DNA from 4 places in the Sporosarcina pasteurii genome. Region 2 is predicted to be linked to each of the others. Evidence: riboswitches for the same ligand, from Rfam matches in the RefSeq annotation. Region 2 holds a riboswitch; each other region holds the start of a gene.
The links. A riboswitch is a leader RNA that binds a small molecule or an ion and turns the genes downstream of it on or off. The one in region 2 is predicted to bind S-adenosylmethionine.

Region 1 (7,683 bases), 1.0 Mb from region 2:
GTTTTAAAGCCTGGCGATTTTTGGTTTGCTTATGTTTAGCACCTGTATTTCATCGATTATTTACCGAGACGCAATAAATCCTTTCCTTTATATGTATCCGCATGAATAGGATTGTGCAAATGTGTACAAAACTAATCCTCAGTGCTAGTTTTAAAACAGTTCAAAGTGGAATAGGAACCTTGTGTCGATAATTTTGAAAGGGTGAATAAAATGCAGGTGACAGAGGCACTCATAGAAGCATTTTTAAATGGTAATGACGAAATAAAGTACATGTTTAATCAGAAAACAAAGGAAATTCTTATCTCAGAGGAGTCGGAAATCGGTAGGGATGATAACGATACAGGAGAATTCTTAGTGCCAATTCCACAAATGACTTCGTCTGAAGCATATGACTTAATGGTTGATTTCGCCAAAAAGCAAGAGCCAGAAGTTACCCAACGCTTAATAGATGCGCTTAATGGGAAAAAGCCTTTCCGTTCATTTAAGGATCAAATTAGAGGACAGGAAATTGAACAGGCATGGTACGACTATGAGAATGATTATGCCAAAAGAAAAATGTCGACGTGGTTAGAGCATTCTTTATGAGTGCCTGGCGCTGGTCATTCAGAGCAAGCTGAGACTGGATACGCTTTCTTTGACGAAAAGTTATGATATACTGGAATCAACTAAATAATAGACTCTTTTCTTATTAGGAGAGACGGAGGGAATTGGCCCGACGAAGTCTCAGCAACCTGCTAGCTGGTAAGGTGCTACATCCAACAGGCGAACCTGAATGATGAGAAGAAATTTTGCAAATGCACTCTTCTCTTAATCGGGAATAGTTTTTTATTTGGGAAAATTTCGGGAGGAATTACAATGACAAAGTTAAAACAGCTTTATGCAGAGCAATAACAATTGAAGGAGCAAGAGGTAACGGGGGCAGCATCTTCCATCCAAAGACACCATAAACTTGCGCAGTTGCAGAAGGAAATTGATTATTATGAACTGGGAGATACGATTTCACGGAAAGACATTCAGGTCAAACTGGCTGAAATCGAGGGAATTCAGGAAGAGATTAATCGTTTAACGGCAGTTGTAGAGGAGAAAAGACGTACGTTACTTACACATGTCTTCGGAGAACAAACAATCATTCAATGATAGAGCCATTGACGAGATGATTGTGGAGGATAATGCTAACTAAAAATAAAGAGCCTATCTCCTGTTTTTTACATGGAAATAGGCTTTTAATTTACCATATTATGATTTCCTCAAGATCTTCTCCATCGCTTTACCTTTTGCTAATTCATCAATGAGTTTGTCCAAAAAGCGAATTTCCTGCATCAATGGTTCTTCGATATTTTCCACTCGGATGCCGCAGACCACTCCTTTGATTAGCGTCCGTGAAGGATTCAATTGGGGCGCTTCTGCAAAAAAGGTCTCAAAGTCTATCTTTTTTTCGATTTGTGCTTCTAATTCTGCTTGGGAATATCCTGTCAACCAACGTATAATTTCATCAACTTCTGACTTTGTACGTTCTTTTCTCTCTGCCTTCGTAACATAATGGGGATAGACGCTAGAGAAGCTCATTGAATAAATTTTATGTTTGGTCATGAGATTGGCTCCTTTATATTTCTACTTATGGATAAATCATTTTATTGAGCATCAATAAAGATTGTAACAAGTATAACATTTTTTTATATAATGTTTTAAGGTATTATTGAAGCGTAAATATATTAACTATCAGTTAATCCTCCTCAAAATGAAAAAGGATTTTTTTATTTCTTTTTACGTGCGCAATATCCGCTGTTACAAAATGAATCGTCGATATGGATAATTCATGACCACCAAAAAACATCGGCTAAGCCCGATGTTTTTTGGAACTGCATAGGACATAGTTATACAGTTACTGCCGAATAATTTGAATGAGGTTGCCGCTCTTTATATTGGATTAAAATCTTATATTGTATCAATTCATTACTAATTTTTCAGTGAAAAACTGTCTAGTTTTCTGTAAAGGGTATTTCGACCAATTCCAAGAATACGCGCTGATTCAGCAACATTTCCGCCTGTTTTATTCATAGTTTCTAAAATCACTTTACGCTCCGTGTCTTGCAGTAAAGAGCCTGTCGTCTCTCGTTTTTGAAAATCCGATAAAATATAGTTTGGAAAAGATTGAATATCAATCGTATCGCCTGTAGATAAAAAGGCAGCTTCACGTATCGCACTACTCATTTGACGAACATTCCCAGGCCATGAATAATCTTCAATGAACTGCTCTGCAACAGGAGAGAAAGTAAGTGGGTATCTATGAGTCTCTCCCTGAATTTTAGATAATAATTTATAGGCAAATTGTAAGCGGTCTTCACGCTTTCGAAGTGGGGGCAGTACGATAGATATGCCTTGTAAACGGTAATATAAATCGGCACGAAAACTGCCTTCTTGCACTTTTTCCCAAAGGTCGGTATGTGTAGCAGTAATAAGTCGAACATCCACTTGAACAGACTTTACGCCACCGATTCTTTTCACTTTGAAATCTTGAAGGACCCGTAATAATGTGGTTTGTATATCAATAGGAAGTTCGGCAATTTCGTCTAGGAAAAGGGTGCCTCCATGTGCCTGTTCGAAGACGCCGGGTTGTCCCGATTGCTTTGCTCCTGTATATGCCCCAGCTTCATAGCCAAATAATTCACTTTCAGCCAGGCTTTTGGTAATGCCACCACAGTTGAGAGCGACGAATGGTTTTGTTGAACGTGTACTGGCTTGATGAATGGCTTGGCTTACCATTTCCTTTCCAGTGCCACTTTCCCCAGTAATTACAATTGTATAATCTGTTTTAGCGGCTTTTTTTGCTGTGGAAAGTGCTGACTTAAGTGTTTTATCCGCCCCATAAATGTCATTAAATGAATAGGAAGACGTGCTTTTTCTATCTGTAGTGAACTGTTTTGTAGCAGTTTTTATTTTTTCTGTATATGCAAAATTTTGGGGACGAGAATCATATACAATTGAAGCGAAAAAACATTTTTGTTCAGTACCTTTTGTGTAAAGCCGGATCAAAGAAGTGGAGCTGGTCTTCATGGTTCTAGATAGCAACTCGTCTGTGTTTGAGAACAATTCTTCTAGGTAAATCGGAGTGACTAACAAGTTATCTATCCGACATAGGCGATGTGCTTCACGATTCATCCCAATAACTTGTCCGTGTAAATCGACTGCAAATAAAGCTTCATAGTATTTTTTTGATTCTGGATAAAGGGAAAGGACAAGTTGTGGCTTAGGTTGACGGACGAGCATCCAGTTCTCTATGCTACGAGAAATGTTATCTACCATCCCAAGCATCGCAGGATGGTAGGCGCTAAAATGTCCACTTATATTCAAAACTGCATCCAATTCTCCAATAGAATTAAAAATAGGGGAACCAGCACAAAATAGCGTACGATGGGATGGTAAATAATGCTCACTACCAATAACAGTCAATGGTTTTTGCTCAATGGCAACAGTGCCCGCTGAATTCGTACCACGCATCTGCTCGGACCAACAAGCCCCGTTTTGTAAATTATTTTTTTCTGCTTCATCTAGAAATGAAAGATTACCTATGCTATTGAGTAAATAACCTGAGGAGTTAGAAATGGCAACAATTGTGTTGGAAGACTTTAAAGAATATGCCAAGCTTTCAATTGTCGGATGCATGCTATTCAATAAATCTCTTTTTTTCTCTTGTTGAAGTTTAAGTTCATATTCTTGGAGCATAGCTTCTTGCGTTTTAGCCAAGTTAGCACCGTGTTTTTTGCTCCGCTCCCAAGATTTTATCAAGTCTTTATTTGCCAAGACTGTATTCATTCTTCAACCTCCCTCGCAACAATTAACAGTAAATTCTAAATACATTAACAGGTTATCACAGTTTGAAGGTACAATCAATCGCGTTAAATCGGGACGAATTGACCCATCATCGAATAAGCATCAAAGATGGAGCCACGAAATCACCTTAAGTACAGTTGCAATATTCATACTAGTTACAAACCCTATTGAGCTAAATCTTTAAAAAACGGGAAGATAAGTATGTCAAAAACATTAATTGTAGAAAAGGAGATACAGCTAGATGGTCGTGTAAAGGATTTTTTACGTGGAAGTCCCAAGAAGCTATTTATTTGGTGGAGAGTTTGTCGAGTCTGTCTCTGGGGAAACATTTGAAACCGTGAATCCAGCAAGTAAAATCAGTTTGGGTAAATCTTGAATAATTATTGATTACTTATTAAAAATCAACAAAAATAATGACCGTCTCCTTAAAAAGGTAGGCGGTCATTTTTGGGTTTGAGATTATTACAAAGTCAACGAAATTCAATGTTAATCCTAGGTGAAGAAATTAGACTTCTAAATTAGAACCCCTTAACCAGTTAAAGGGAAGGTCTAGTGACAATAAAAGTACTATTAAACTAAGGCCTTTTGCTCCTGCACTTGCGCGGCTAGTTTATCTAAATGGTCTAAGGCATAATCCAGTGCATCAATTGCTTTATCAATATCTTCTTTAGAAATGTCTAAGGATGTACCTATACGTAAAGTGTTAGGGACAAAACCGCCAATTAATACGCCTTTTTCAAGCGCTTTTGAATTGATGATGTTAATTGGATACGTGCTTGGATCAGCCTCGTGACTTGTATTTCTATCAAGTTTTATAAAAGGAGTGTTTTTCTCATCTTTAACAAGTTCTACAATCCAGAGAACTCCAGCTCCAGCAACCAGACCCACAGTAGGGTGTTTGTCCTTTAACTCCAATAATTTCTTTTCGAAATATTTACCCGTTTCTTTTGCTTTTTCAACTAGGTTTTCTTCTATCATATATTCTATATTTGCACATACAGCAGCCATTGCGATGGGGTGGCCTGAATAAGTGGACACTGTTTCCCAACGGAATTGGTCCATAAATTCGGCGATTTCCTTATTAACTACCACGGCACCAGCTGGAATTGTTGAACTTGAAAGGCCCTTCGCCATTGTGACGATGTCCGGTGTAACGCCATAGTGCTGGTAATTAAACCATTTTCCTGTACGGCCAAAGCCTGTTAATACCTCGTCCACAATCCAAAGAATATCAAGGTCTTTCGTCAACTTTCGAATTTGCGGAATGTATTCTTTTGGCGGCATAATAGAACCAGCGCCCTGTGTGATTTCAGTTACCATAGCCGCTACTTGTTCAGGACCTTGGTTTTCAATCATTCGTCTCGTATAGGTTACACAAGCTAACTCTCCAGTCTCATCATGACATGACCCGTAGGTATGGCTAAGCGGGCAGCGCAAGCAGTTTGGAGAAGGTGCAACGGCAACTACACCATCTTGCTGACCAGGTATATGTCTTTGTTCTGAGTCAGGATTTGTCTCTGTAATTCCACTCCGGACCCCTTTTATTCGAGTTAGAGAAGATGCGCCTCTTGTCCATCCATGGAAAGCATGTTCTCTTGTTATGACATTCGGACGATTTTTATAAAGTCTAGCAATGAAGAGTGCTGTCTCGTTTGCTTCACTTCCAGTTGAAACAAATCTGATTTTTCCAGGCCAGCTTTCTTTTCCAAGAATATCTTCCATAATTAATTTTGCTGCTTTTGCCTTATAGTCTGAAGTATAAGCATCCCAGACAAATCCATATCGATCAAGTGCATCTTTGATTGCATCATTTATCTTTTTATTTTTTTGACCAGTATTTACGCAGTACAGTTGATTAAATAAATCCAATAAGCGTGTTCCGTCCGGCATGATTAGGTAATCACCTTCAGTGGACTCAATTGGGACTGTTTGGTATTCATCCTGTGTAGCGAATGTCCTTAGTATATATTTATTATCCCATTCTTCAACCTTTTTCCAATCAATATTCGTCATTATTATGTCCTCCTTTAAATTAACGAGTAGTACTGCGCTAAAAGCTTACTTAAGGCAATAAAATTCCGCGAATAATCTGTAGAAAAAAATGGTACGCCACAAAAGTATTCCTACCTTATCAAGGAAATGTCGGACTTCTAAACTGAACCGGTAACTTTATCAATATCATTCTTAATTTCTTTAAATAGTAGCCTCCTTTATTTTGTTAATCATACAATTTTCTGAAACTATCGGCACCTCTTTTGTCGCGCCGCTATTAAATTATAGTTGCAATTAGCATGCCAATTAGAAATCCCCCTTTGTTGCACGATTCATGTCATAAGAGGTGTTTGATTTTGGAGCATCGGAGTTCTTTTTTAGAACATAAGCGATTAAAGTGGGCAACCAATTAATGTATGCCACATTTCATCCGTACTCTTGCAAGAGTTGGAGTTTTTGAATGTTTATTGTTCTTATTATAGAGAGGTTGTAAAAAACCTCAGCTGTAGTAGTAAAATTATGATATACCTCTATTTCCAGTGGAACATAAAGATTGTCTAAATTTAAACGATTCTCTTGCATTCAATAGATAGAAAAAATAGAGTATACTAAAAGTCTAATTACTAAAACAGTTAGGGGCAGGAAGAGTTGCAGCGATATATGGGTGTATAAGGATAAATTTTCTTACCGAGGACACTTTTTTCAGCAAATCAAATTAGAAAGGATGATAAAGTGCCCAAAATTAGAGACGAAATCATTTTAAAAGGATTAAAAGAAAATAATCTGAAAAATATAGATATTAATATACCAAAAGGAAAAATTATCGTATTCACAGGGCTTTCTGGCTCTGGAAAAAGCTCGGTTGTTTTTGATACATTGGCGAAAGAAAGCCGAAGACAAATGACGATGAACTATCCGCATTATGTCAGAAATCAAATGCCAAGATATGAAAGACCGCATGCTGATTTGATGCAGAACTTAAGTCCGGTTGTCGTCGTAGAGCAGAGACAAACCAGCGGCAATTCTCGTTCAACAGTTGGTACGTATATGGATATTCATCCATTGATTAGACTTTTATTCTCACGTATAGGCACACCTCCAATACCTTCTGCGACCGATTTTTCGAGCCAAAGTTCTTTTGGTAGATGTCCGGAATGTAGTGGATTTGGTAAGGTCATTGCGCCAGATGTAAATAAAATGATCGATTTCGATAAGTCGCTTCGGGCGTATGCAGTTAAATTTAAGCCTTTATCGCCATCGGGGTGGCAAGGGAGATGGATGATGACTGGGGGATTGTTTGATCCTGATAAACCGATAAAGGACTATTCAGAAGAAAAACGCCACCTATTCTTATATGGCCCCCCGAAAGGTGAAAAAGTCTTTGCGCCATTTCATACAAAACACGGACCCCAAGACCACGAGTGGGACGGGTTATTGCCTAGATTTACGCGCCTCTATATCAATCGAGATATCTCAAAATTGAAGCAAGTTTCTCAAGACGACGTTTTTGCAGTAGCTACACAATGCTTATGCCAAACATGTCTAGGTTCTGGTCTAAACCCAAAAGTATTGGCATGTAAAATAAATGGACTTAATATTGCGGAATATGATCAATTAGAACTGACAGAATTACTTCAGGAACTCACAAAAATCAATGATCCTTTGGGGAAATCTATTGCATTGCAAGCCATTCCGCAAATACAACAACTCGTTGAATTAGGATTGAGCTATTTAACTTTATCGAGAACAATGGGAACGCTTTCTGGCGGCGAAGCACAAAGGGTGAAAATTGCGCGTCATTTAGGGAGCAGCTTAAATAATCTCACATATATTTTCGACGAACCGAGCGCGGGACTTCAT
Region 2 (7,683 bases):
AAATGTTTATAATGTCGTTCCTGGTATGAGTGAATGGAACGGGACGATAGAAAAAAACGAATAGGAGGATTTATTCAATGACAGTTCAATCAATGACAGCTGCTGAAATGGCGAAAAAAGTAATTCAAAAAGAAAATGTATTTATTTTAGACGTTAGAAATGAAGATGCATTTGCTGATTGGAAAATCGAAGGCGAAAATGTTGTCTCGCTTAACATTCCGTATTTCGATTTGCTGGACGGTGTTGAAGAAATTATCGATCAATTGCCAAGCAATGAAGTGGTTGTTGTTTGTGCAAAAGAGCAATCCTCTATTATGATCGCGGAGATGCTAGCGGAGGCAGGTAAGAAGGCTCGTTATCTTTCTGGCGGAATGGGAACTTGGAGTGAGCACTTAGAGCCAGTGAAGATTGGTGATTTAAATGGCGGCGGTGAATTGTATCAATTCGTTCGGATCGGTAAAGGTTGCTTATCTTATATGGTCGTTTCAAACGGGGAAGCTGCAGTCATTGACGCAACGAGAATGACAGATGTCTTTCTGGATTTCGCCGAAAATCTAAATGTGAAAATCACGAATGCCATTGATTCGCATTTGCATGCTGACCATATTTCAGGTGGAAGGGCAATTGCAGAAGCCGTAAACGGTAACTATTGGTTACCTCCAAAAGATGCAGAGCAAGTCACTTTTTCTTATGAAGCATTGCTAGAAAATACGGATATTACGATTGGCCATACGAAAATTACGATTCAACCAATCTACTCTCCAGGACATACGATTGGGTCAACATCTTTCATTATCGACGATCAGTATTTATTGACTGGTGACATTTTATTTATCGATTCCATTGGTAGACCAGACCTTGCAGGATTGGCGGAAGATTGGGTCAGCGATTTACGAGAAACATTATACGAACGCTATACAAAACTAGCGGATGACCTAATCGTATTACCAGCGCACTTTATGATTATAGAAGAACTTAATGATGACGGTAGTGTAGAAGAAAAATTAGGGACATTATTTGAAGAAAACCATGGATTGCAGATTGAGGATGAGGCTGAATTTAGACAGATTGTGACAGGTAATTTACCACCTCAACCGAATGCATACGAAGATATTCGAAAAACCAATATGGGATTGATTAATCCAGACGAAGCAACGCAGCGTGAAATGGAAATTGGCCCGAATCGTTGTGCGATTAGGTAAGCATTTAAGTTCAATTTTCCCCCATAATAATCGAAAATTTTAATTCATAAAGGAGTAGATATAAATGAACGTTACAAAGAAATTAGATGCAAAAGGGTTAGCTTGTCCAATGCCGGTCGTAAGAGCAAGAAATACGATGAAAGAAATGGCAGAAGGTGAAGTGTTAGAAATCTATACAACGGATAAGGGCTCAGTGGCGGATTTAGCTGCATGGTCGAAATCTGGCGGGCATGAACTATTAGAACAAAAGGAAGAGGACGGCGTATTCACATTTTGGATTAAGAAGGGATAATGCCATGGACATTACGTTAATTATCGTTGTCTTTCTAATTGGCTTTATTGGGTCCTTTATTTCAGGAATGGTCGGGATTGGCGGCTCGATTATTAAATATCCGATGCTGCTTTATATCCCGCCACTTCTTGGCTTTGCCGCATTTACATCCCATGAAGTTGCAGGAATTAGTGCAATTCAAGTGTTCTTTGCAACGATTGCTGGTGTTTGGGCATACCGTAAAAGTGGTTATATTAATATGCGCCTTATTCTCTATATGGGCGGCAGTATTTTAGTTGGTAGTTTTATCGGAGGATACGGTTCAAACCTCCTTTCTGAAGGAGCCATTAATTCCGTATATGGTGTGTTGGCGACAATTGCTGCGATTATGATGTTTATTCCTAAGAAGGATGTTGATCAGCATCCGGACGGCGAAATAACATTCAACAAATGGTTAGCTTCTTCATTAGCCTTTATAGTTGGGATTGGCGCGGGAATTGTTGGGGCAGCAGGCGCATTTATTCTAGTGCCAATAATGTTGGTCGTTTTAAAGATTCCAACGCGTATGACGATTGCTACTTCACTTGGCATCACATTTATTTCGTCGATTGGCTCAACGATTGGAAAAGTTGCAACAGGCCAAGTCTTATATGTACCGGCAGCAATTATGATCGTTGCGAGTATCATTGCTTCTCCATTAGGAGCGAAAGTTGGCCAAAAAATGAATACGAAGATTTTACAATGGATTCTTGCGATATTAATATTATCTACCGCAATTAAAATTTGGTTAGATTTTTAATTTAAAAAAACGCTTGACTTTTCTATCTAATCAGTCTTATACTGTTTAACAAGATGGAAATCAGAATCATTTAACTCTTATCAAGAGCGGCGGAGGGAATAGGCCCTACGATGCCCGGCAACCAGCAAGTGACCTACTTGCAAAGGTGCTAATTCCTACAGATTCGTGCAAACGGTCTGAGAGATGAGAGGAGGAATTAAGCGAAAGCGGAACCCTCTTCTTTATGAAGGGGGTTCTTTTTTATACATAAAATTCCCCCCATCGTCCATGCACTTCCATCAATAAAATTCTGGAGGTAATGAATCATGACAAACTATCAACCTGAAACACTACTATTACACGGTGGTCAAGAACCTGACCCAATCACAGGATCACGCGCATTGCCAATACATCGCACGACTTCTTTTGTTTTCAAAAATACAGAACACGCACAAAACTTATTCGGCTTAAAAGAAGCTGGCAATATTTATACACGTATTACAAACCCTACAGTTGATGCATTCGAACAGCGAGTTGCACAACTAGAAAAGGGAACTGCTGCAGTTGCACTATCTTCCGGAATGGCAGCAATTGCTTTTGCAATTATGAACATTGCAGAGGCTGGCGATGAGATTCTTGCAGCTGAAAATTTATATGGCGGAACGTACAATTTATTCGCAGTGACATTGCCCCGCTACGGTATCGATGTAAAATTTGTTGATGCAACAGACCCGGAAAACTTCCGCAAGGCAATTACAGACAAAACGAAAGCTATTTTTGCAGAGTCGATTGCGAATCCAAGTCTGCACGTTTTAGATATTGAAGCAGTTGCTGAAGTTGCACATGACAACGATATTCCGCTTCTCATTGACAGTACATTTTCAACGCCATACGGCAGCAATCCAATTGAATTTGGCGCAGACGTTGTTATTCATTCGGCAACAAAGTGGATTGGCGGCCATGGTACGTCAATCGGCGGTGTTGTAGTTGATGGCGGTAAGTTTGACTGGACAAAAGGGAAGTTCCCTGGATTTACGGAGCCAGACGAGACATATCATGGACTCCGTTACGGTATTGATGTACCTAATGCAGCATTTGCAACAAAGTTACGTGTTCAACTATTACGTGATTTCGGACCTTGCTTAAGCCCGGACAATGCATTTAATTTCTTACAAGGTTTAGAAACATTGCATTTACGCTATCCAAAACATTGTGAGAATGCACTTGAAATTGCAAAGTACCTACAAAGCCATCCATCTGTTGAATGGGTTACTTACAATGGACTGGAAGATCATCCGTCCTATGAAGCGAGCAAGAAATACTTGAAAAATGGTGTTGGCTCAATTGTAAACTTCGGTATTAAAGGCGGACGTGAAGCGGGACGTAAAGTCATTGATAATGTGAAAATTTGGTCTCACGTTGCAAACGTTGGAGATGCGAAGTCACTTATTATCCACCCGGCTTCGACAACCCACCAGCAGTTAGGTCCTGAGGATTTGAAAAAATCAGGCGTTTCTGAAGAGTTAATCCGTCTAGCTGTAGGTTTAGAGTCGACAGAAGATATTATTGCTGACCTTGCACAAGCAATTGAAAAAGCAGTGCCAGTGGGTGCAAAGTAAGGAAATGAGAAAACAGGAGATGAGGACTTTGGTAGAGACGGGAACTGTAAACATCGGGAGATTAACGTTAGAGTCTGGGATTGTTCTCGACCAAGTCCATCTCGCTTATGAATGGGCTCGAAAAGATAATTCCCCAATCGTACTAGCTTGTCATGCTTTAACAGGGAACCATCGCACCATCGGGGATGAAGTACGCCCTGGTTGGTGGAATGGGTTAATTGGTAAGGGGAAAAGCATTGATACAGATACGTATTCAGTCATTTCTTTCAATGTGCTTGGTGGATGTAATGGGTCAACGGGACCTTTAACGCTTCATCCGCATACGAAAGAACCTTACCGGGCCAATTTCCCAGATATTACAATACGGGATATGGTCCATGCAGAAAGAAAAGCCCTTACTATTCTAGGAATTGAACGGTTGCATACCGTAATAGGCGGTTCTTTAGGCGGGATGCGCGTACTCGAATGGGGCGTTATGTACCCTGATGATATGGATTTACTCATTCCAATTGCTGTCACACCGTCCTTAAGCGCATATGGCATTGCCTTTAATTGCATTGGCTTACATGCCATTGAAAGTGATGAAGAATATGCGGGCGGTTATTATAAAGATGCGACGAAAGTAAAAGGTTTTGAAACAGCTCGAATGGCAGGAATGGTAACGTACCGTTCAGATCATTTATTTAATGAACGATTTGCACGTAAGGCATCAGAGCAAGGCGGATATGAAGTAGAATCTTATTTGCATCATGTAGGCAAAAAGATTACAGGACATTTTGATCCGAATAGTTACTGTACGTTATTGCGTGCATTAAATACGCATGATATTGGAAGAGGGCGCGGCGGTATCGCTGCAAGTGCTAAATTGATTCAAGCGAAAACCGTGTTGATTGGTTTTACACATGATTTAATTTACCCACCTGAAACGATTCGTTCATTTTCGCATCTACTGCCAGATGCATCGTTTTGTCTCATTAATTCTGAGTTTGGTCATGACGGATTTTTAACGGAATTTAACAAGTGGGGAATTTTTATTAGGCAATCTATGGAGGTGGCAACATGCCGACAATCAAAGCCGCAATACTTGGCTTCGGTACGGTAGGTGAAGGCATTTACCGAATTATTAATGAAAAAAAGAAAGAAATTGAACAACAGACAGGTTTTACAATTGAAATTGCTACGATTTTGGTACGAGATATAGCCAAAAAAAGAATTTCAACACCTGGTGTTCAAGTAACAGATGATATTCGGGAGGTCTTTGGTCAGCCACAACTTGATATAGTTTTCGAAGCAATTGTTGGAGAAGAACCGGCGTATACGTATTTATCTGAAGCAATTGCCAAAGGGTATGACGTCATTACAGCAAACAAAACAATGTTCGCGACTCATGGTCCTGCATTATTGCAGCAAGCAGAAGAAAAAGGGGGACACATCGGTTTTGAAGCCACAACTGCTGGAGGCGTTCCCATCATACAAACGGTAAAAAACTTGTTAACAGGTGACCGTGTGCATCGAATCCAAGGAATTTTAAACGGGACATCGAACTTTATTTTAACGAAAATGAGAAAAGAAGGATTATCGTTTAAGGCCGCGCTTCAAGAAGCACAAAATCTTGGCTATGCGGAAGCAGACCCTACGGATGATATTAGTGGGAAAGATGCATTTCGTAAATTAATGATCTTAAGTCAACTTGCATTTGGCAAACAACCTGAATGGAAGACAATCGACATACAAGGCATTGATAAAATAAAGCTGGAAGATGTATTAGAAGCTACCAATTTGCATTATCGTCATATTGCGGATATTGAGATTGATGAAAATGGAAACCTTTCAGGAAGTGTTGCGCCAGTATTAATCGGACCTGATCATCCTTTTTATGGAATAGACGGTGTGGATAATGCGATCATTGTCGAAACCGAATATTTAGGTGCATTGACGCTTGTCGGTCCTGGGGCTGGCATGTATCCAACAGGCAGTGCAATGGTCAATGACTTTATCCGAATCGCTGGTGTACGCAAAAAAGAACTGATTACTAGTTAAGAAAAAACGCTTTTCATCTATTATTAATTGAGATGAAAAGCGTTTTTATGTGTTTATGCAATGTGAAAAGATGTGATTGTCATTTTTTCCTTTTTATTAACAACAGTTCGGCCCTAAGCGCCTTAATCAGGGAGACGACCATAAGTAACAATACGAAAGAGAATGGCAATGCTGCGATAATAATTGTGTTTTGTAATGCGGTTAATCCGTTAACAGATAGTAAAATAACTGCAATGGTTGACTGGATCAGTCCCCAAATAAGTTTAACGTTATTTGGCGGTGTTAAAGAGCCATTTGTCGACTGCATACCGAGTACGAATGTTGCCGAATCCGCAGATGTGATAAAGAATGAAGCGATCAAAGTAATTGCTGCGATGGATAAGAACAATGACCAAGGCATTGCATCAAACATCTCAAAAATCGTTAACTCCGTACTAGATTGTGTTAGATCAATAAGACTATTCATTTGAATATCAATTGCAGTCGAGCCAAATGCAGCAAACCAGAAAGCACCTAAAATAGTAGGTACCACAAGTACGCCAATTAAAAACTCTTGAATTGTTCGACCTTTTGATACCCGAGCGATAAACATACTAACGAATGGCGCCCATGAAATCCACCATGCCCAGTAAAAGATGGTCCAGCCATCTAACCAATCGCGTCTATCTTCATACAAAGGTGCAGTACGCATACTCATTTCGACTAAATTCGCAACGTAACTACCGAAAGATTCGGTGAACATATTAAAGATGAGTAATGTTGGCCCAAGAATGACAACAATGACAAGTAGAACGAGCCCAACAACTAAGTTTGTATTAGATAAATACTTAATTCCTCTACTAAGTCCTGACCATGCGGATGCAATGAAAAGGACAGTGACAACTGCAATAATGATAAATTGTGATTGAATGCCAATTTCAATCCCAAACAGATGATTGAGTCCTGCGTTAATTTGAACAGCACCGAAGCCGAGAGATGTTGCAACACCAAAAGATGTGGCAAAGACGGCTAATACGTCAACGAGAATGCCCCATGGCCCCTCCATTTTTTTACCGAAAATCGGCTTCAATGTTGCTGAAATTAAACCAGGCTCTCCTTTCCTAAATTGAAAGAAAGCTAAAGATAGCGCAATCACACCGTACATTGCCCAAACATGAAGTCCCCAGTGTAAATACGATTGCCTTAAACCTTCTTTAAAAGCAGCGGCTGTGTTTGGCGCCTCTGTAGCAGGGCTAATGGCGAAGTGGGATAGTGGTTCGGCAGCACCGTAAAAAACAAGGCCAATTCCCATACCTGCTGAGAAGAGCATTGCAATCCAAGTGGCTGTTGAAAACTGTGGACGATCGTGGTCTTTTCCTAAACGAATTTTCCCATAAGGACTAAGTACAAAAAATATAGCGAGTGCGACCATAAACGACATAAGCAACATATAGTACCAACCGAATGTTGACGCAACAAAATCTTTCGCTTTTGTTGTGACAGCTTCAAAACTTTCTGGCGCCATAGCACCATAGCTGACCGCTACTATAATGAGCGCGATTGTAATATAAAAAACCTTTGATATTTTCTTCATAATTCCCCCTGTTAATAGTTGGTGTTCTATACATAGTTGTCAACTATACCACAATCATATTTATAGGCAACTGGAATTTTTACGTGTCGTAAGTAGACTTTTGGATAGTTTATGTATGCGTATACAGAGGCATGGATGTGATTAAAATAGGATTGAGCTTGTCTAGTTTATCATTTGAAATAAGTTGATTTTTATACATA
Region 3 (7,683 bases), 790 kb from region 2:
TTTCGCCGGTGCACTTGCACTTAGTTTAGCGGCTTGTAACGGAGACGAGAAGGCCCAAAAAGAAGAGGTTTCTGAAGAACAAGTAAATGTTGAAGAAATCCAAGCAAAGTTAGCCGAACAGCAAGTAGACAAGAATGACATTGTCGCTGTTGTCAATGATGAGGAAATTAACGGCGAACAGTATAACGCTGTATTAATGTCGATTCAAACGCAAATGCAACAATCGGGACAAGATCCATCAAGCGAAGAAGCAGCAGAACAAATCAAAGATCAAACGCTCGATACACTTGTCAACCAAACCTTGCTCCTTCAACAAGCAAAAATTGAGGAGATTAAAGCTTCTCAAGATGAAATTGAAGAGGAATATAAAGCATTTGTCCAACAATTTGGGGATGAAAAGACATTAATTGAAGCATTGAAACAAGAAAATATGGACACAGAAAACTTAAAAGAACAAATTTCGGAATCCATTATTTTCCGTAAGTATCAAGAGCAGGTCACCCCTATCGAAGAGGTTTCAGATGAAACCGTTAAAGAATATTACGAACAAATCGCTGCGCAAACAGAGGATGGCGAACAAGAACTACCTCCACTGGAAGAATTAAGTGAGAATATCAAACAAATCATTCAACAAGAAGAACAACAGAAAAAACTAAGTGCCCATCTTGAAACGTTAAAAGAAGACGCAAAGATTGAATTGAAAATTTAAATGTTAAACTAGCCCCTCATTGTATTGAGGGGTTTTTTTATGCGATCAAAAAACAAAAAAAGAAGTGAACCGCAAGAACGCTGTCCAACTTCTTCATCCTAATTATGTCCCACAAAATGTTTGGTAAGGTTCTTCAAAATCTGGTACTGTCGCAAACGCATGTTGTGCTGATGTATGTGCATAAGGATCGGCTAATGCATCTAATAACTGTTTTACGACACTAAAATCCTCCTGTTCAACAGCGGCCTCAATTGCTTTTTCAACATAATAATTTCTTGGAATAATGGCTGGATTATGTTTTTTCATCAACTGATATCTATCCTCTTCAGATTGTGTCTCAAGGGTGATTCTTTCTTGCCAAGCGTCATGCCAGTGCTTAAATTCGTCTGTCTCAAAGATTTTGGCATCACATAGCTGATTAAAAGTCAAAGCCAGGAATGTATTTGTATAATCGGCTTCGTATTTCTCCATTAAGTCTAGTAGTTGATTAATTAACGATTCGTCATTCGTTTCTTCATTCAATAAACCTAGCTTTTTCCTCATACCTGAAAGCCAATGATTTTCATACAACTGCGGATAATTTGATATCGCATCTTGTGCGATTCGAATCGCTTCCGCCTCATCATCATGTAAAATAGGAATGAGCGACTCGGCAAACCGCGCTAAATTCCAACCACCAATGGGCGGCTGATTTTGGTAAGCATAGCGACCACGTCTATCAATTGAACTGAACACTGTTGCGGGATGGTACGTATCCATAAACGCACACGGTCCATAATCAATCGTCTCACCGCTAATTGTCATATTATCCGTATTCATCACACCGTGAATAAACCCAACAAGTTGCCACTTAGCAATTAACGATGCTTGCCGTTCAATCACTTTCTCAAGTAATGCTAAATAACAATTGTCTGCATCATTCGCCTCTGGATAATGGCGTTCAATTGCGTAATCCGCCAGTTTCTGAAGGTCTTCGTCCGTTCCCCAGTTAATTGCAAATTCAAACGTACCGACGCGTAAATGACTTTTTGCCACACGAGTTAAAATTGCCCCTGGTAGCACCGTTTCTCGCATAATGCCTTCTCCTGTGGTCACAACAGCTAAACTGCGTGTCGTTGGAATGCGAAGTGCATGCATCGCTTCACTAATAATATACTCGCGTAACATCGGTCCAAGTGCAGCCCGTCCATCTCCTCCTCGGGAATACGGCGTTCTTCCTGAACCTTTTAATTGTATATCCACTCTTTCATCTTTTGGCGTCAGTTGTTCACCAATTAACATCGCACGTCCATCGCCAAGCATCGTAAAATTACCAAATTGGTGACCTGCATATGCTTGAGCAAGCGGCATGGCACCTCGAGGCATTTCATTGCCCGCAAAAATAGCAGTCCCGCTGCTCCCTTTAAGCGCCTCAGCGTTTAAACCAAGTTCGTGCGCCAACGCGTCATTGAACAACATCTGCTTTGGTTCCTGTACAGGATTCGGCTCCATTAACGTGAAAAATTTTTCTGGCAGTCGCGCATAACTATGATCAAAACGCCATCCTGCGTCTACATGATTCGATTGATTGTCCATACTCTACTCCTTTTTTTCATCATAGAACTGAAATTAGTTTTTACTGTTCATAATCAAATATACACATTGTACTGCCTGACAGAGGGCGAACAGTTGCGTTCATTTTATGTAATCTTCGAATGATGGAAGTGACGAGCAATTTCTTCAACAACTGGGATGCTGTTTCTTGTTGACGTGTCAAACATTACAAATGTACAGATGGATTTTGTCATTACTTCATTATTCTCATTATAAATGACTTGTTTTAATGAAAAACTTTTCGTCCCCATTTTCATTGGCTTCGTTTTGATGGTTAAACGTTCTCCTAGCTGAGCTTCTTTTACATATTCAACTTCTAACTTCAAAATAACCGCTGCAATATTCCTTGCTACCATTGCAGAAAAAGGGATATTGATGCTGCGAAACCACTCCGCACGCTCGTTTTCCAAATGCTCAATATACCTTTTGTAGTTCATATGATTGAAAATATCAATATCTTCATTCATTACTTGAATTTCTGTAGAGATTTTCACCGGTGTTGTCCCTCCCAAAATCGTTCTAGGTCATAGATTATAAACAAAAAAGCAACGCTTACTCTATTCGTACGTTACTTTTTTTCTACGATATTAAAATGCTTTTTGATATATTCTCTTTCCTCTTCGACAGACATGATTCCATATGCCTTACCAATGGTTCCGTTTTGTAAATTCCAAATCGCATTATGATCAGAATCGACTTGAGAAAAATCATTCTTTTCCCATCTCTTTAGAATACTTAAATAAACATCAGCATGTATATAGTTGTTTTGATTCAATTCCACTACTTCGATTAAACGTAGCACGCGCTCTTGAGTCAGTGGAAGGAATCCCCATTTCTGATCAGCAAGAACTTTTTGATGCGACATATCATGAATCGCTTGTTGCACATTTTCTTCAGCTAGTCCATCTGGAAACTCTTCCTCGATAGGCATATCTCTTATGTCATCAATTTGAATGATTGTCTCCTCTAGTTCTTTACCATCTTGATTCTGCGCTACCGCTGTGTTCTCTGAGACAGTAACATTACTTTTATTCCATTTAATGAAAACGCTATGGCCAATCAAACTAAATAACACAATGCCCAATGTTATAAAGATAACTTTCTTATTTCTCAATGTCTTCACTCCCATACCAATAGTATTATACTAAAAGTTGGAAAGCAATCACCGTTTTATTCACTATCTTCCTAAATTTCAATCTCCAGGTTCTTTTCACCCATTTTCAAATATTCCTTCAAATACGCTTGACTCTTTCAAAAAAGAGAGATAAGCTTCTATCTAATGTTACATCATTAATGACAGGTAATATCATCGGTATTCCATAAATTAATTAAATATTGCTTCTTATCAAGAGAGGTGGAGGGACTGACCCTTTGAAACCTCAGCAACCAGCAAATTCATTGTATGGTGCTAATTTCAGTAGAATACATGCGTATTCTAGAAGATGAGATGGCTGAAACTACTAACCTTTTGGTATTTCACCCTCTTCTCATCTGTGAGAAGAGGGTTTTATTTTTACAAAAGATTTGCATGTCGAAAGAGGTGATATTTTTGACAATTGATGTTCATTTACCTGATCTTTTATTCGTCCGAAAAATTGAAGTATCTTTTCAAATTAACCGGGGCGTTTACAATACGATTGATGCATGGTTTTACGAAAATGGACACATCGATGTTTTGGAAAGACGTCAACATATTCTAACGTTTTTGCAATATATAAAAGCGAAATTGGAAAAAGAACAATCAGGCAAGCGCCTTCATTTCCCAGGCGGTTTAACAAATACGTTGGAAAATTATGTAGCCCTTCAAAAAATCGGATAAAACCATAACAGAAAAATCTTAGGAGGAATTCATAATGACTAAAAAGAGAATTTTATTAAACGCATTTGAAATGAACTGCCCAAGTAACCAATCCCCCGGACTTTGGTCACATCCAGACGGAGAAGCACATCGTTATACAGATATCAACTATTGGATTGAGTTTGCAAAATTATTGGAAGAAGCACAGTTTGACTCGATTTTTTTAGCAGATGTCCTCGGACCATATGATGTATACGAAGGGAAAAGAGATGCAAGTCTTAGGCAAGCAGTCCAGTCCCCCATCAATGACCCGCTACTCATCGTTCCGGCCATGGCAGCCGTAACAAAGAATTTATCCTTTGGAATTACTGCGTCCGTCACACATGAACATCCTTATACATTTGCCCGCCGTATGTCAACGTTAGATCATCTAACAAAAGGTCGGGTTGGTTGGAATGTTGTGACGTCTTATTTGAAAAGCGCAGCACTTAATATGGGACTTGATGAACAAATTGCACACGATGAGCGCTATTCAATCGCTGAAGAATATTTGGAGGTTTGTTATAAATTATGGGAACAAAGCTGGGATGAAGATGCTGTCGTTCGGGACACAAAAAGAATGATGTACGTTGACCCTGATAAAGTCCATGACATTCAACATAAAGGAAAGTATTTCACCGTTCCAGGGGCTCATTTATGTGAACCTTCCCCGCAACGTACACCCGTCATTTATCAAGCTGGTTTATCGCCAAGAGGCAGTGCATTTGCCGCACAACACGCTGAAGGAATTTATGTATCGATGCCAACAACTGATATTGCCCGTAAGTTTGTCGATAAAATACGCGGTCAAGCAGATGAATACGGAAGAAGTGGCAAGGACATTAAAGTATACAGCCTCTTTACACCCATCGTCGGCCGAACGCAAGAAGAGGCAGAGGCTAAGTATGAAGATTACAAACAGCATATTAGTATCGAAGGCGCTTTGAGCTTATTTAGCGGATGGACTGGAATCGATTTATCCGAGTACGATTTGGATGAGGAACTACAATTTATTGAGAATGATTCTATGCGTTCGCGTGTCGAGATTTTCACAAAAGTAGATCCAAACAAAAAGTGGACCATTCGCGAGATTGGTGAGTTTGTAGGCATTGGCGGTATCGGTCCTGTAGTGGTTGGAACCCCTGAAAAAATTGCAGATGAAATGGAACGTTGGGTAAATGAAGCCGATGTGGATGGATTCAATATCACCTATGCAATTAAACCAGGCTCCTTTAAAGACTTTGCAGAACTAGTCGTTCCAGCTTTACAAGCGCGCGGATTAGTTCGTGAAAAAGGCGAAGTCCAAGAAACAACAATGCGTGGAAACTTATTTGGAACGGATCGTTTACCAGAAAATCACCCGGGAAAGAAGTTTTCTAAAGTAACTGTTTAAAAGATATAGGAGGAAAGTAAAATGAGAAAAATCATATTGAATTTGGTAGTATTATCCACATTGCTCATCCTTGCTGCTTGTACGTCCAGTGAGGCGAGTGGCGACAAAAAAGAGTTGAAAATCGGCGCAACGTCAGGACCGTACGCGGATCAATTAAGAGAAAGTATCATTCCATTACTAGAAAAAGACGGTTATACCGTAAAACTCGTTGAATTCAATGACTATATCCAACCAAATCGTGCATTAGATGAAGGCAGTATCGATGCAAACGTCTTTCAAACATCCGTTTATTTAGAAGCTTTTAATAAAGAACATAACACGAATTTAGCAATTGGAGATGCTGTACCTACCGCACCAATCGGTCTTTATTCTGAAAAACATAAAGACGTTTCTGATGTGAAAGAAGGGATGAAGTTAATCTTATCAAACGATCCAGTTAGTATGGCAAGAGCTCTTCAAATGCTAGATCGATTTGGATGGATCACACTTGCTGGTGAAATTGACCAGTCCCGAGCCTCTGAAAACGACATCGTTGAGAACAAGTATAATTTAGAAATTATTGCGATGGATGGTGCACAGCTCCCCCGCTCTTTGGGAGATACTGACTTTGCATTCATTAACGGAAATTTCGCACTTGCTTCGGGCTTAAATTTAGAAGATGCCGTTCTGTTAGAAGATACACCGCCTGAATTTATGAATAACATTGCCTTCCGTGAGGATGATTTAGAGGAATCATTTGCAGAAGCAATTTTAAATGCCTATCACTCTGAGGCATTCTTACAATATACAAATGAACAGAATGCGGGATTTACAAAACCTGATTATCAGAAATAGGAGGTCTTTCTTTGATTGAACTCGTGAATGTTACGAAAACGTATGAAAATGTCACAGCCGTTGACAATGTCAACCTAACAATCCCCAAAGGAGAAATCTTTGGCATCATCGGTTATAGTGGCGCTGGAAAAAGCACGTTACTAAGATGTATTAATTTACTTGAAAAACCGACGGAAGGTCAAGTGCTTATAAATCACACAGATTTAACCGCTTTATCTAAATTAGAAGTACGGAAAGAGCGTTTGAAAATCGGAATGATTTTTCAACACTTTCATTTAATAAGTTCTGCGAAAGTGTATGACAACATTGCCTTTTCGATGTTGGCAGCTGGAAAGACGAAAGATGAAATCAAAGAGCGCGTTCCAGAGTTACTTGAAATGGTTGGTCTTTCCGATCGTGCAGACCATTTCCCCGCTCAATTATCTGGCGGACAGAAACAGCGTGTCGGCATTGCACGCGCACTGGCAAACGACCCAACTGTTCTACTCTGCGATGAAGCAACATCCGCACTGGACCCGAACACTACAGCTTCTATATTGAAACTATTAAAAGAAATCAATGAGAGGCTTGGCATTACCATCGTCCTCATTACACACGAAATGGAAGTTGTCCAACAAATTTGCCATCGAGTTGCTGTTATGGAGGATGGAAAAGTAATCGAAGTAAATGAGGCATACGAGTTGTTTGCTGACCCACAAACGCCACTTGCGAAACAATTTGTGCAAACCGTTCATTCACTAACATTGCCGGATCGTTTATTAGCAGCAAGGACTGGATCGATTGTTCAAATCACATTCCGTGGCCATTCTGCAGAAGATAGTATCATCTCGGAAACGATTAACCGTTTTAAAGTCATCGTCAATATCTTGCATGGCCAAATTAATTATATCCAAGATCGTCCGTTAGGGATTCTTATCGTTGAAATAAAAGGTGATGCGCCCGAAATCAAACGCGCAATTGAGTATATTATAAACAGGACGAATCATTTGGAGGTGATTGCCAATGTCTCCTGAATTATTCAATGAATTTGGGATTGCATTTTTGGAAACAGCCTGGATGCTAGCCATATCCGTCACTTTTTCTGTGCTCATCGGCGTCCCACTCGGCATTGGACTTTTTGTAACTAGTGAAGGAATGTTTTGGCAAAGTCAAGTGCTCCAAAATATATCCGGAACCATCATCAATATTATTCGTTCCATTCCTTTCGTCATACTACTTGTCGTACTGCTACCATTGACAAAACTAATTGTCGGTACGTCAATGGGCCCTACCGCAGCAAGCTTATCGCTAACTGTGGCTGGCATTCCATTTTACGCA
Region 4 (7,683 bases), 1.0 Mb from region 2:
CGCTCAAATGCCTCTCCACCATCCTGAGATTTTTTATTTTACTTTAACATATTTGTCCAAAGTATTCGCCAGAATGTTTGGATTTATATTAGCATATGCGAAAAATAATTTAACTTGAGTCTTTTACAGGTTTTTATAGGCAAGTTTTCGAATGACTGATTCATATTTCGGATAGAGCGCAAGTAATTCTTTCTGAGTAAACAGTTCAAAGTCTTCAAAATCAAACCCAGGCGAAACCATGCAGCCAACAAGTGAAAAGGTACCCGGTTCCATAACAGATGAACCAAAAATACTGTTCTTCCGTACAATCGCTTGCGGCTGTTCTCCTGCATCTAAATTTAATCCCAATTTTACTTCGCGGTAGTTTCCTTCTTCATCTATGATATGAATTGTTAAGGAACTTCCACCATGGTAATACCACACTTCGTCAGATTTTAATCGGTGAAAATGAGAAACATCCCCTGATTTCAATAAGAAGTATATATTTGTATATAATTTCCTCGTCGTGCCAAATGCATCTATTGTTTCATCGGCTGTAAAAGAACTTTTATAATAGCCGCCTTCTGGATGTTGCTCAAGTGCTAAATGTTTAATAAAGTAATCCGCATCTTTTTTCATCTTGTTTCTCTCCTTACACAACATAACCAAGTGATCTTAATGTCGTATGCATAAAGGCTTCTGTATAAAGAAACACTTCTTCACGTTCAGGTTCTTGATGGAGGTCATGAAAAAGTCTTGGCCATTCTTTATATTGAAATTCGGTTAATTGCTGACGTAACAACCATGCCTTGGCAGTTTGACTATCAATGATTTTATCATCGCCTGCAGTATGCATAAGAACAGGTATATCATGTATTGTTCCATTATACTGTTGGACTGCTTTCATAAATTGCTGAAGTTCCCGGTACCACCCTGCGGTTACCGTTGAACTGTATAGTTTATCATTTTTGGCTTCTAAATAAATATCCGTATTTCTTGTTAATAATTCTATTTCAATATTATGATTAATTTTCATCGATGACGATAATTTCGTTAGCACTGTTGAAAACTTAGCTGGTTGATGTTCTAACGCAAGCCACGGTGAACTTAGTACAACGCCAGCACAGACAATATCCTCAGTCTGTAAAATGCGCATCATTAAAGTCGCGCCAAGCCCATGTCCAATCACAAATAAAGGTAGCCCATCTACAATGCCGACATCTAATAACTTCTTCACATAATTGACATATGTATCGAACTTCTCATTATGTATCGTTCTGCCGTCTTGTACACCGTGTCCAGGTAAATCACCCATGACGACATGAAAGTTGCTGCTTCTTAGTTTCTGAATAAACCACGCATACCGACTATGATGCTCGTACGCGTTGTGAATAATTGCAACAACTGCTTTTGGATGTCCTTCTGCTTCCCATTTCCACATGGACTATCACTCCTTCAAAATATAAAGTTTCTATATCGTTTATTATTTTATTTGTTAAGATTGATTATATACTATATAAGGAAGAGAGGAATAGTCAATGATTTATCCATACAAAGATAAAATGCCTCAAATCGATCCAACCGTATTTGTCGCAGACTATGCAACCATTACCGGGGATGTCACAATTGGTGCATATTCTTCCATTTGGTTTAACACTGTTATCCGCGGCGACGTTTCTCCAGTCATCATCGGTGAAAATGTAAGCGTTCAAGATTTAAGCTGTCTTCACCAAAGCCCAAACAAACCACTCATCATTGAAGATGACGCAATAATTGGGCACCAAGTTACGTTACATAGTTGTACGATTAAAAAAGGTGCGCTAATCGGCATGGGCGCAATTATATTAGACGGTGCAGAAATAGGAGAAGGCGCATTTATCGGCGCTGGCGCCCTAGTACCACCTGGGATGAAAATTCCGCCGCATACGCTTGCTCTAGGTTCCCCAGCAAAAGTTGTTCGGGAAGTAAATGACGCGGATCGTAAAGATATGGAAAGAATTGTTAGAGAGTATGCAGAAAAAGGACAGTATTATAAAAGCTTGCAGAAGTGATGGTAGAGTAAAATTTGGTTAGGGATTGCACTAGAAATGAACTTAAATCCACCAATCTTAAATTAAAAAAAGCGTCAGAAAGGGGTATTCCTTCTCTGACGCTTTTATTATTATTCGTTAATTAACTTCTTTAATTCTTCTGCTTTATCCGTTTGTTCCCAAGGCAATTCAACATCTGTACGTCCAAAGTGTCCGTAAGCTGCTGTCGCTTTGTAAATTGGGCGACGGAGGTCTAACATTTTAATAATGCCTGCTGGTCGAAGGTCGAATAGTTCACGGACGACTTCAACAAGTTTACTTTCCTCCACTTTACCTGTTCCGAATGTGTTAATCGCAATTGAAACAGGTTGTGCAACGCCGATTGCATAAGCAAGTTGCACTTCACAACTTTCTGCAAGACCGGCTGCTACAATGTTTTTCGCAACATATCGTGCTGCATAAGAAGCTGAACGGTCAACTTTCGTTGCGTCCTTTCCAGAGAATGCTCCGCCACCGTGACGTGCATATCCGCCGTATGTGTCGACGATAATTTTACGGCCAGTAAGTCCAGCATCCCCTTGTGGACCGCCAATTACGAAACGTCCTGTAGGATTAATGAAGAATTTCGTCTCTTCGTCAATTAATTCTGCAGGAACAACTGGTTCAATCACATATTGCTTAATATCTTCTTGGATTTGTTCCAGCGTAACATCAGGATCATGCTGTGTAGAAAGAACGATTGTATCAATACGAATCGGCTTGTCATTTTCATCATATTCCACTGTTACTTGTGTTTTACCATCTGGACGTAAGTATGCAAGTTGTCCATTTTTACGAACTGACGCTAATTGATGTGAAAGCTTATGTGACATACTAATTGGAAGTGGCATCAGTTCCGGTGTTTCATTACATGCGTAACCGAACATTAACCCTTGGTCTCCTGCTCCAATCGCTTCAATATCTTCATCAGACATTGACCCATCACGTGCTTCAAGTGCATTGTCTACCCCTGCAGCTATATCTGCTGATTGCTCATCAATTGCCGTTAACACAGCAGACGTTTCCCAGTCAAAACCATATTTTGCTTTCGTATAACCGATTTCTTTTACAGTTTCACGAACAACTTTTGGAATGTCTACATATGTTGTTGTTGTAATTTCACCCGCTACAAGTACGAGTCCTGTCGTAATTGTCGTTTCGCATGCAACACGTGCATTTGGATCTTTTTCTAAAATGGCATCTAAAATGGCATCCGATATTTGGTCGCACATTTTATCTGGATGACCTTCTGTTACAGATTCTGAAGTAAACAGTCGGCGATTTGTCATTGTATTTCCTCCTATATCCTACGAGATTGATACGGTACTCATTTTCCCATGTTAAGCCCCAAAGTATAATTAGGGGAATGGTTTTGCATAGTCCATCCAAGAGCTTTATACACGAGGATAAAGGGTAATTGTATATCAATTGCATCGGCCAATACTTTTGCCGAAAGCTTCACTTAGTCAGTAACAGATTCGCTCATTTAAAAATAAATTTTATTACACTCTTCCGGCCATGTGAATGTACAATGGCTAGATTTTCACTGACAAAAGTTTAAAAAAGCCTTTCACTCACGTCTATACATGAGGAAAGGCATGATTTCATAAGTACCCTTCACTCTTATCATCCAAGGATTTTCACCTTGCATCAGGTTTAGCACCTTTGCAAAATCTTTTTTAAGTATTTGCAGGTTGCCGGGTTTCACAGGGACTGCCCCTCCACCAGCTCGGGATAAGAGTATCCGTTCAATGATATATTGTACGAAAATTGATGTATGAAGTCAAATATTGTTGGCTATTTGATTGTGTTATCCTCATCTAATTTAATGATTAAGTTTCTCTCAATAAATTAGAATTAAAATTTTTTCAATAAATAGTACCGTGTTGCATCTGTTGTTCGTGCGTCCTCGTAAGTCGTTCTTCGTGAGGGCTCTTCCTGTGGGCTCACGCCTGCTCTAGAGAAATAATTTAGCCAGAAAAACGTTCGCCCAGAACGGAAATTAACCTTGTCCAAATTCCTATATTAATTTATTAAGAGGATACGTTATTCATTAACAAAACAAAATTTCTGAAAAGAGTAGAATAATAGTTGACTTTTAAATAGTATAGTATATTATTTTAATTGTGTTATACTAATTAGTGAGATAAAAGATAAATTGCCCAATGACTTGGGACTATATGAAAAGGACGGTACTCAATAATGATTTCAGCGAAAACTAGTGATTCACTTAATGAACTTCTATCTGGTGAAAATATTAACTTTCAACTTTCTGTGCCACAATTAGTTGAAAAGGCAACAACACGTGGAGAGGCGATTTTAACTGCGGATGGTGCAGTTAGCGCACAAACAGGTAAATATACAGGACGTTCTCCAAAAGATAGATACATCGTTGAAGAAGCGTCTTCTAAAGAGAAGATTGATTGGGGTACTGTCAACCGTCCGATCTCTTCTGAAATTTTCGATTCACTTTATACCAAAGTAGTGAACTACCTAAAAGAAAAAGATGAAGTTTTTGTATTTAAAGGATTTGCAGGCGCTGACCAAGCATCACGGTTATCAATTCAAGTCGTCAATGAATATGCATGGCACAACCTATTTGTCCATCAGTTATTTATTCGCCCTACTGAGGAAGAACTTGCAGAGCACCACGCACAATTTACAATTGTATCTGCTCCTACATTTAAAGCAGACCCAGCAATTGATGGAACAGATTCCGAAACATTCATTATCGTCAACCTAGAAAAACGCATTGTACTTATTGGTGGAACTGAATATGCAGGTGAAATGAAGAAATCAATCTTCTCCGTCATGAACTACTTGCTACCTGAAAAAGGAATCATGCCAATGCACTGTTCTGCAAACGTCAGTGACGACGGTGATGTTGCTTTATTCTTCGGGCTTTCTGGAACAGGAAAGACAACGCTTTCTGCAGATGCAGATCGTAAGTTAGTCGGCGATGATGAGCATGGCTGGTCCGATAACGGTGTCTTCAATATCGAAGGCGGATGCTACGCAAAATGTATCAATCTATCTGAAGAAAAAGAGCCTGAAATTTTTGGAGCAATTCGTTTCGGTTCTGTATTAGAAAACGTCGTTGTTGATGAAACAACACGTATTCCAGATTATGATGACGGTTCATTAACTGAAAACACACGCGCTGCTTATCCGATTCATAATATCGATAATATTGTAACGCCATCGGTTGCGGGTCATCCAAATACGATTGTATTCTTAACGGCAGATGCGTTCGGTGTATTACCACCAATTTCAAAATTAACGAAAGAACAAGCGATGTACCATTTTTTAAGCGGTTTCACATCAAAGCTAGCAGGTACTGAGCGTGGAATCACTTCACCAGAAGCAACGTTTTCAACATGCTTCGGGTCACCATTCTTACCACTTCATGCAACTGTTTATGCAGAAATGCTTGGAAATAAAATCGATGAGCACGGCGCACAAGTTTTCCTCGTTAATACAGGATGGACTGGTGGAGAATATGGCGTTGGAAGCCGTATGGAATTAAAATACACTCGTGCAATGGTACGTGCTGCACTTGCTGGAAAATTAGACAATGTTGAAACTGAAACAAATGAAATATTCGGTCTGCAAATGCCAACAGCAATTGAAGGTGTTCCAACTGAAGTTCTAAACCCGCGTAATGCATGGGCAGATAAAGATGCTTATGATCAAAAAGCGAAAGAACTTGCTCAATTATTCCATGAAAACTTCAAAAAGTTCGGAACAGTATCTGAGGATATTGTAACAAAAGGCGGACCCATTGCATAATGAAACTTTTAAAGCCCACAGTCATCTCTGACTAGTGGGCTTTTGCTTTTAGTTACACTTCCTCTGAATAATCTTGTCTTCTCATCCAATCGCATAAATCTTTCACGATTTTTGTATTTTGAACGGGTGGGATATGGTGTGTGAATTCGGGGAAATACCATGTTTCATATTGTTTATTATTTTCATGTAAAGCATTTTCAAGAATTTTTGCCTGCTCAATCGAAACATGTGCATCGAGCATGCCATGAATAATGAGTACGGGGGCTTCCAGTTCATTCAATCGATCTAGCACATTGCGTTCACGATAGGCATCTGCTTGGTTATTTGGTGTACCACCGATAACTCTCTTCATCATTCTACGCATATCTTTACGTTCTTTATATGTAAACACAATATCGGAAACGCCTGCCCATGTAACAACAGAAGTAATGTCATCGCGTAAAACCGCTGTCCATAGCGCCATAATCCCGCCGCGTGAAAATGCGAAAAGATGAATACGATTACGTCTTACCTTAGGATTTTGTTTTAATATATCTACAGCATTCACCGCATCTAACCGATCATCTCCAGCAAATTCGTCTCGTCCTTCCCCGCCCCGATTGCCGCGATAATAAGGGGCAAATACGACAAATCCATTTGAAGCTAAAAGTGCCATTCTAGAAGGTCTTACCATACCAACATGTTGGATACCACCGCGTAAATAAACGATGCCTTCATATCTTCCTTCTTTAATGGGCTCCGCCATTAAACCTTTCACTTTTAAACCGTCAGACCAATATGTAATTTCTTGTAATCTGACATTCGGATTTGGTGACGGATAGACTCGGACCTTTTCAATTGTTGCATTATCTTTCATTTGTCTCCACCCATCTCCGTAATTCAGTCATTCCTGTATCCTTCATATGAAAACTTAATGTTTTACATGCATCAAGCTCTTCATCCGTCATCCAAATAGCTCCTTCAGTTTCATGCAAAGTTGGATTTTCTTCAATCTCGTTAATTACGCCAGTAAAAACAGCTTTACAAAATGTGATATTACTTCGGACAAGGTATTCCGCAAATTGATGAACATTAGATATCGTTACACCCGTTTCTTCAAATGTTTCGCGAATGGCAGCAGCTTCAAGCGATTCCCCTAGTTCTGCTTTGCCACCTGGAAATTCAATTCCACGTGTACGATGTTTTGTTAACAACCATTTTTCTCCATGTTTTAATACGACAAGGACATGTCTTGCTGGTACTTCGAAACAATTCTTTCCAAATGACAACTCAACATGTCCACCTTGACTATCATGAAAAACAAGCATTCCATCACGTCCTTCTCTACTGAGTGTATCGAAGGTCGTTTCTTCATTCAACGAAAATATGGTAATTGCTCAATAAAGCGTTTCGTTGGTTTATCGGAAAATTCATGGATAATCGCATACACTTTCTTTGTTCGCAAATCAATATCGTGATTATCGCTGTCATAATGATACGGAACATAAGGTAAATGTGAGCGTAAAAAGTTTCTACGTTCAAGCCTATTCACTTGTTCAAATAAACGACGGAAAATTGGTACAAATTCTGGTTCGACCGCAATTTCGAATTCCCACGGCGCATCGTCTGGATAATGATATACACGTTGATCCGTGACGGATATATACAGCTTTCGTTTCGGCATCGTCTTCATCCTTTTTATTTTAGACTGTCCGTAAAAAATAAAAACATGCATGTCATTTAGACACGCATGTTTTTATTCAAACTTTTACATCGATTGCAGCACCTTTATGAGGATGGGCAATACTCGCATCTTTTGGTAGGCTTGCTAACATTTCAGCGGCTGCAGAAGTGTTCAGTTGTAGTG

Region 1: it holds a riboswitch for S-adenosylmethionine, as region 2 does, so the genes downstream of both, AB1H92_RS05525 (hypothetical protein) here and AB1H92_RS01045 (O-acetylhomoserine aminocarboxypropyltransferase/cysteine synthase family protein) in region 2, are expected to answer to the same signal.
Region 3: it holds a riboswitch for S-adenosylmethionine, as region 2 does, so the genes downstream of both, AB1H92_RS04600 (hypothetical protein) here and AB1H92_RS01045 (O-acetylhomoserine aminocarboxypropyltransferase/cysteine synthase family protein) in region 2, are expected to answer to the same signal.
Region 4: it holds a riboswitch for S-adenosylmethionine, as region 2 does, so the genes downstream of both, metK (methionine adenosyltransferase) here and AB1H92_RS01045 (O-acetylhomoserine aminocarboxypropyltransferase/cysteine synthase family protein) in region 2, are expected to answer to the same signal.

Annotation. Positions count from the first base shown of each region.
Region 1 covers NZ_CP160452.1:1,222,133-1,229,815, forward strand. Annotated here, with positions in the region: gene AB1H92_RS05520 (UPF0158 family protein) at 211-585, shown strand; SAM riboswitch class I at 683-782, shown strand; gene AB1H92_RS05525 (hypothetical protein) at 895-1,137, shown strand; gene AB1H92_RS05530 (DUF2200 domain-containing protein) at 1,237-1,590, opposite strand; gene AB1H92_RS05535 (sigma-54-dependent Fis family transcriptional regulator) at 1,957-3,813, opposite strand; gene AB1H92_RS05540 (aspartate aminotransferase family protein) at 4,402-5,844, opposite strand; gene AB1H92_RS05545 (ATP-binding cassette domain-containing protein) at 6,556-7,683, shown strand, end outside.
Region 2 covers NZ_CP160452.1:211,608-219,290, forward strand. Annotated here, with positions in the region: gene AB1H92_RS01025 (sulfurtransferase TusA family protein) at 1-64, shown strand, start outside; gene AB1H92_RS01030 (MBL fold metallo-hydrolase) at 78-1,202, shown strand; gene AB1H92_RS01035 (sulfurtransferase TusA family protein) at 1,267-1,494, shown strand; gene AB1H92_RS01040 (sulfite exporter TauE/SafE family protein) at 1,499-2,272, shown strand; SAM riboswitch class I at 2,347-2,462, shown strand; gene AB1H92_RS01045 (O-acetylhomoserine aminocarboxypropyltransferase/cysteine synthase family protein) at 2,578-3,870, shown strand; gene AB1H92_RS01050 (homoserine O-acetyltransferase) at 3,899-4,972, shown strand; gene AB1H92_RS01055 (homoserine dehydrogenase) at 4,930-5,910, shown strand; gene AB1H92_RS01060 (BCCT family transporter) at 5,990-7,483, opposite strand.
Region 3 covers NZ_CP160452.1:1,006,479-1,014,161, reverse strand. Annotated here, with positions in the region: gene AB1H92_RS04620 (SurA N-terminal domain-containing protein) at 1-709, shown strand, start outside; gene AB1H92_RS04615 (YdiU family protein) at 812-2,284, opposite strand; gene AB1H92_RS04610 (thioesterase family protein) at 2,389-2,796, opposite strand; gene AB1H92_RS04605 (DUF6241 domain-containing protein) at 2,871-3,416, opposite strand; SAM riboswitch class I at 3,642-3,751, shown strand; gene AB1H92_RS04600 (hypothetical protein) at 3,852-4,121, shown strand; gene AB1H92_RS04595 (LLM class flavin-dependent oxidoreductase) at 4,156-5,532, shown strand; gene AB1H92_RS04590 (MetQ/NlpA family ABC transporter substrate-binding protein) at 5,554-6,366, shown strand; gene AB1H92_RS04585 (methionine ABC transporter ATP-binding protein) at 6,378-7,379, shown strand; gene AB1H92_RS04580 (methionine ABC transporter permease) at 7,369-7,683, shown strand, end outside.
Region 4 covers NZ_CP160452.1:2,509,215-2,516,897, forward strand. Annotated here, with positions in the region: gene lepB (signal peptidase I) at 1-7, opposite strand, end outside; gene AB1H92_RS11925 (cupin domain-containing protein) at 124-618, opposite strand; gene AB1H92_RS11930 (alpha/beta fold hydrolase) at 632-1,420, opposite strand; gene AB1H92_RS11935 (gamma carbonic anhydrase family protein) at 1,518-2,030, shown strand; gene metK (methionine adenosyltransferase) at 2,141-3,337, opposite strand; SAM riboswitch class I at 3,669-3,789, opposite strand; gene pckA (phosphoenolpyruvate carboxykinase (ATP)) at 4,251-5,837, shown strand; gene AB1H92_RS11950 (S9 family peptidase) at 5,890-6,693, opposite strand; gene AB1H92_RS11955 (NUDIX domain-containing protein) at 6,683-7,144, opposite strand; gene AB1H92_RS11960 (transposase) at 7,192-7,500, opposite strand; gene AB1H92_RS11965 (putative motility protein) at 7,577-7,683, opposite strand, start outside.